DNA from 2 places in the Bacillus aerius genome. Region 1 is predicted to be linked to the other one. Evidence: riboswitches for the same ligand, from Rfam matches in the RefSeq annotation. Region 1 holds a riboswitch; the other holds the start of a gene.
The links. Region 1 has a riboswitch for S-adenosylmethionine ahead of M2353_RS18310 (sugar ABC transporter substrate-binding protein). Riboswitches for the same ligand answer to the same signal wherever they lie in the genome.
Positions count from the first base shown of each region.

Region 2: linked by a shared signal. The riboswitch ahead of metK (methionine adenosyltransferase) and the one ahead of M2353_RS18310 (sugar ABC transporter substrate-binding protein) in region 1 are both predicted to bind S-adenosylmethionine.

Region 1 covers NZ_JARYHO010000001.1:3,521,094-3,524,261, forward strand. The annotation lists gene M2353_RS18305 (sugar ABC transporter ATP-binding protein) at 1-46, opposite strand, end outside; gene M2353_RS18310 (sugar ABC transporter substrate-binding protein) at 119-1,237, opposite strand; SAM riboswitch class I at 1,411-1,520, opposite strand; gene M2353_RS18315 (right-handed parallel beta-helix repeat-containing protein) at 1,638-3,065, opposite strand.
Region 2 covers NZ_JARYHO010000001.1:2,756,564-2,759,731, forward strand. The annotation lists gene asnB (asparagine synthase (glutamine-hydrolyzing)) at 1-583, opposite strand, end outside; gene metK (methionine adenosyltransferase) at 732-1,934, opposite strand; SAM riboswitch class I at 2,130-2,264, opposite strand; gene pckA (phosphoenolpyruvate carboxykinase (ATP)) at 2,491-3,168, shown strand, end outside.

The DNA.
Region 1 (3,168 bases):
GGAATTCAATCGAAATGTTTTTCATATGAACAAGCGGCGTTGTCATAGGTGTCCTCCTTCTCTCCTGATCGTCAATTGAAAAACGAAACACCCTCTATGAAAAGAGAGTGCACGTAGTTTATTTTGCATAATGCTTCCTCAAGGTCTTCATCCAGTCTTCTTCAAAAGCAGTCGATGATCCGAATCCTTTTACTTCATCTGCAAGATTGACCATATTGATGGCCTTTCCTGCATCCTGAAGCTGCTTTTGTGAAATGAGAGAGGCCTCAAGGTCATAGGAAGATGGCGTTTTCTCGCCAGCTAGTTTCTTCGCAAGAATCCTTACGTCGATTGCGCCAATGAGCTTCGGATCGACAGCGGCAGTGTACTTCCAAGGACTGTCTTTCGCAGTCATTTCTTGCAGATCGGCATTAGACACATCAATACCGTATATTTTCACTTCGGTTCTTCCTGCTTCTTTTAAAGCTCTTGCGGCACCAATCGCAAATGCATCCCACGTGGCAAAAATCGCATCCAGTTTACCCTTTGGATATTTATTTAGCATAGCCGCAACCGCATTTTGTGTTTGAACTGATGTATCAGAGGCCGCAACGCCAAATCGGTCAAGTTCCTTGATTCCTGTATGCTGTTTGAGCGTTTCTTGGTACACCTTGTTTCGTCTCACCATTGGAGGGAATCCGTCTACCCAAAGATACGCAATATTTGCTTTCCCTTTAAAATCAGCCACGAGTGCATCTAATGATTTTTCTGCTAATTGCTCGTCATCTTGAGACGTCACTGTGACCCCTTTGATGTCCTTCAGCTTCGGATTTGAATCAAACGCCACAACTGGAATGCCCTTCGCTGTGATCTTCTTCACATCAGCGACTGTCGCCTCATCATCCCCATGAGAGATGATAAAGCCATCATAGTTTTCTTCTAGTGCTTGAGAAATGGCATCATGAAACTTCGCCGTATCACCATTTGCCGTGTAGACATCTACTGTAAAGCCTAGCGCTTCACCTTCTGCCTTCGTTCCTGCTAAAAACTGAGCAGTATGATCGTCCCCGCCAATTTTACGGATGACTTTAATTTTTGCTCCCTGTCCTTTTGCAAATCGCTTCGGGACATTGTCAAAGGAGACCTTTTCGTTTGCATTAGCCTTTGAGCCTGCGCTTGATCCCGTACCGCAACCAGATAATAGCACGGTCAGGACCGTCAATAATACAAGAGATGATGTCCAATATTTACGTTTCATTGCTGTTCCTCCTCAAGTTGTTTTATTTTTCACATCGGAAAACTAGGTAAAGAAGTGGAAATATGCCTGTGAACCCAGTCTTTTGATTCTAAAAAAAGAGATCAAAAAAAGCCTCTCTTGATAAAGAGAGGCTTGATCACCGTTGCATGAAACATGTATCGGGAAGTCTTCCTCTCTTATCTGTCAAAGCTGTAACAGCTTTGCAGGAATTAGCACCAATTTCTTAAATAGAAACGGTTGCTGGGCGTCATAGGGCCAGTCCCTCTGCCTCTCTTGATAAGAGATCCGTTATGAAATTTGTTTTAGTTGAAATGTCTTCTTTACTTTAATGTGATGTCTCATCAATGTCAATGACTTTTTTGAAAATTTCTAAAATGATCACTTGCACCGAATACCTTGTTTAACTGCCGATGATTTTCTTAGCAGGTGATGATGCCTTAAGACGGAAATCATATTTTTTCTCATTCACAAATTGGGGATTAAGGTGTGCTGATCCTTTATCTTGACCGCTTTTCGAGCGATACGTTTTGTAGCCTTCCAGCCATTTCCCGCGCCATACCCATTGTGAGGCTTTTGCACCTTTGCGGTCATCGTAGACATTCTTTTGGAATGTATTCTTCTTGTTCACTTCGTAGAGATTCACGACTAAGTAATGCGAAGCACTGGCTGTCATGATATTATTCGTGATTCGATTGTTCACCGATTGATATTGCATGAGCAATTGACCGCCTTCTAAGCCGGCTGTGTCATTTTTGTACAAAATGTTATGGGAGATGGTCGTGTTTGTGGTTCCGCCCCGCTTCTTGTCATAGCCGCCAATGGAGATGCCTGTATAACGATTTAAATATACTTGATTGTGCTCAATGCGAATGCGTTCGGCCATCTTCCCTTTATGTTCACTTGTGACCTCAATCCCAAGGTCATTATGATGGCTGATGTTATGATCAATCACGATGTCTTTCCCGCCATCCACATAGATTCCTCCTGCGGAGATGTCCTTGCCGTACGCTGGATTCCCAACACTCGTAATCTCATAAACTTTGTTTCTAGATACGACACCATTTCGCACTTGATCATACTTTTTAGAAGGTGCGACATTCTCAAAACCAATTAAATCAATCCCGATATTGTCCGTATGCCGGACTGTATTATGTGTCACGCGGAAATTTTTCACGTTTCCGTTTAGCACAAGGGCTTCACTAAAACCCAACTTTAACTTTTCCACAGTGTTTCCTTTGATTTCGATGTCTTCAATGGCTGCAGGTGCTTTCGTTCCATAGACCGCAATGCCATGAGCATTCCCATTTTGATGTGTCGTCTGAATGTCGTACACACGGTTGTTAAGCAGTTTGACGCCTTTGCCGCTTCCTGTGATGAATATACCAATGGGTGTCACATCTTCTTGATTCGTTTTAATATGACCGACTGTCAAACCTTTCAGGGTGATATAGCTTTTTTGATCAATCTTCACAAGACCACCGTCTGCTTGATTTCCTTTAAGAGATGCTCCGCTAATGACAGGCTTCTCTTTTCCATACGCTTGAAAAACAACTGGTGCTTTCTTTGTTCCAGAATGGCGGACAATCAATCTCTCTTTGTATGTACCGCCTCTCATATAAACTGTTGTCCCAGCTTTCGCGATACTTGCCGCTTTTTTCAGCGTACGGAAAGGCTTTTGCTTTGTCCCTGGATGTTTGTCGTTCCCATTTGCTGCGACGTAATAGGCAGTACCTTGCTTCGCACCAGCCTCCTCCGTCATCGCTTGACAGCCAAAACTAATGGCGGTCATCAATAAAATCAATAAGGCGCCTGATATCATTCGTTTCATCTCGTTGTTTGCTCCCTTCCACTCTCTTCTACCTTTATCGGTTAAAAAAAAGAGGATTAAAATATGGCAATGCCCCTTGCAATGTACTAGTCAAAAGGTGTAT
Region 2 (3,168 bases), 760 kb from region 1:
TATTTGGCTCAGGAACGAACTGAAAAGACATGTACTGCTGCAAAGCAGTCTCATCAAATAAAATGTTCTCATTCACAGCCATTAAGCTTTTGCGTTCAGAAGCAAAGTACACTTGGTCATCCATTTGTGTAAAATAGAGCGGTTTAATGCCGAAAGGATCTCTTGCGCCATATAATAACTGCGCTTCTTTATCCCAAATTAAAAATGCAAACATCCCGCGAAGCTTCGATGCCGCTTCTTCTTTATAGTGGCGATATGTGGCAAGAAGGACTTCCGTATCAGAATCTGTGCTGAACGTATAGCCTTTTTTCACAAGCTCTTCTTTCAGCTCCACATAGTTATAAATTTCTCCGTTGAAAATAATCCAATACTTTTCATCTTCATAAGAAAGCGGCTGCTTTCCGTGTTCAACATCTATAATACTTAAACGTCTAAATCCAAATCCTACATGCTCATCATGAAAGTACCCCTCATCATCCGGACCTCGATGAACGATGAGACGATTCATTTGCTTAATTAACTCTTCCTGCTCAGTAGTTTCGGACAATGGACGGTGATTAAATACACCAACAAACCCACACATATTATTGCCTCCACGTTATGTTATTTCTTAAAAGTAGACCTATAATTAGACAGTATTTTGTCCAATTTTGTTTCACATTTTTACGCTTTTTGTAGAATTTTTTTTAATCAAAAGGAAAACCGCTTAAAATAAGCGGTTTTGTATGTTGTTATTCTCCTAATGCTTCCTTGCGAAGCGTGTCGGCTTTATCCGTTTTTTCCCATGGAAGATCCAAGTCATGACGGCCAAAATGTCCGTATGCAGCGGTTTGTTTATAGATCGGACGACGTAAGTCAAGCATTTTAATAATGCCGGCTGGACGAAGATCAAAGTTTGCACGTACCACTTCAATTAATTTCTCTTCAGAGGCTTTTCCTGTTCCAAATGTATCAATTGAAATAGAGACAGGCTGTGCAACACCAATTGCATAAGCAAGCTGCACTTCACATGAATCTGCAAGACCAGCTGCTACGATGTTTTTCGCTACATAGCGAGCCGCATATGCTGCCGAACGGTCAACCTTCGTTGCATCCTTGCCAGAGAAAGCACCGCCACCGTGACGAGCATACCCGCCATAAGTATCAACGATGATTTTACGTCCAGTTAAACCAGCATCCCCTTGAGGTCCACCGATAACAAAGCGGCCTGTTGGGTTGATGAAGTATTTTGTTTCTTCATCGATCAGTTCACTTGGAACGACGGGGCGGATGACATGCTCTTTTAAGTCGCTTTGAATTTGTTCAAGCGTCACTTCTGGTGCATGCTGTGTAGAAATAACCACCGTATCAATACGAACTGGTTTGTTTTGTTCATCATATTCAACTGTTACTTGAGTTTTTCCGTCCGGACGAAGGTATGCAAGTGTTTCATTCTTGCGTACTTCTGTTAAACGGCGAGATAATTTATGTGCAAGAGAAATCGGCAGTGGCATAAGCTCTTCAGTTTCGTTGTTTGCAAAACCAAACATCAAACCTTGGTCACCTGCACCGATCGCATCAATTTCTTCTTCAGTCATTGTTCCTTCACGTGCTTCAAGCGCTTTGTCTACACCTTGCGCAATATCAGCAGACTGTTCATCAATTGATGTAAGAACCGCACATGTTTCCGCATCAAAACCATATTTCGCACGTGTGTAGCCAATTTCCTTAATCGTGTCACGCACCGTCTTTGGAATGTCGACATAAGTAGACGTTGTAATCTCACCGCTTACTAATACGAGACCGGTTGTTACAGAAGTTTCACAGGCAACACGTGCATTTGGATCTTTCTTTAAAATTTCATCCAAAATGCTGTCTGAAATTTGATCACAGATTTTATCTGGATGTCCTTCGGTCACTGATTCTGAAGTAAATAAACGACGATTTTGACTCATAATGGCTATTTCCTCCTGTACAAGACCACATCATCCCAAGATGAGGCCTCCAATATGATACGGAACTCGTTCCCTCTTATATTTCAACATGTTTATATTAGAGATGTTATTGGCAATTTGTTCATATGATATCCCAAAAATAAAAAAACCATTTCCTTCATTGCGAGGAAAGGGTCTGAGATCGCATGCCTTTCACTCTTATCGCTCAAGGTGTTCTTGTACCTTGCATCAGGTTAGCACCTTGGTTTCTCAGCATGTTCATGCCTTTTTCATAAGAAACCGGTTGCTGGGCTTCATCGGGCCTGTCCCTCCACCAACTCGGGATAAGAGTATCCGTTCAATAAGATATCTTATCTTAAACCCTTGCGTCATGTCAATGGTTCATAGGAATTATCTCCCCTTTTTTTCACCTCATCATTAGCATCACCAAAAAGCATATTTTCATAGCAGAAATGAAAAAACACACACAAAAATGTTTAAATAGTATAGACTATTATTATCAATGTGTTATACTAATCAAAACAAACAAATTCAACGGTAAAGGAAGGGTTTTTTTATGAACTCAGTGGATTTAAAAGAAGATTTGCAGTCATTGCTCTCATTAGAAAATACGCACCAAAATTTATCTGTTCCGAAACTTGTTGAAAAGATTTTGGCACGTAATGAAGGCGTTTTAACTTCAACTGGTGCTGTGCGCGCCACAACGGGTGCCTACACTGGACGTTCGCCTAAAGATAAATTCATCGTAAAAGAAGAAAACTCTGAACATAAAATTGATTGGGGTCAAGTGAATCAGCCGATCTCGAAAGAGGCATTTGATCGTTTATATACAAAGGTTGTGTCATACTTAAAAGAACGTGATGAACTATTTGTCTTTGATGGTTTTGCCGGTGCTGACGAAAAATACCGTATGCCAATTACAGTTGTAAATGAATTCGCTTGGCACAATCTCTTTGCAAAGCAGCTATTCATCAGACCTGATGGATCAACACCATCATCAAACGAAAAACCTTTCACCATCTTATCTGCACCTCACTTTAAAGCAGATCCTGAAACAGATGGCACAAACTCTGAAACGTTTATTATCGTTTCTTTTGAAAAACGGACGATTCTGATCGGTGGAACAGAATATGCAGGAGAGATGAAAAAATCCATTTTCTCTGTTATGAACTACCTGCTTCCTGAACAAGATATTTTATCAATGCACTGCTCTGCTAACGTCGGTCAAGAAGGC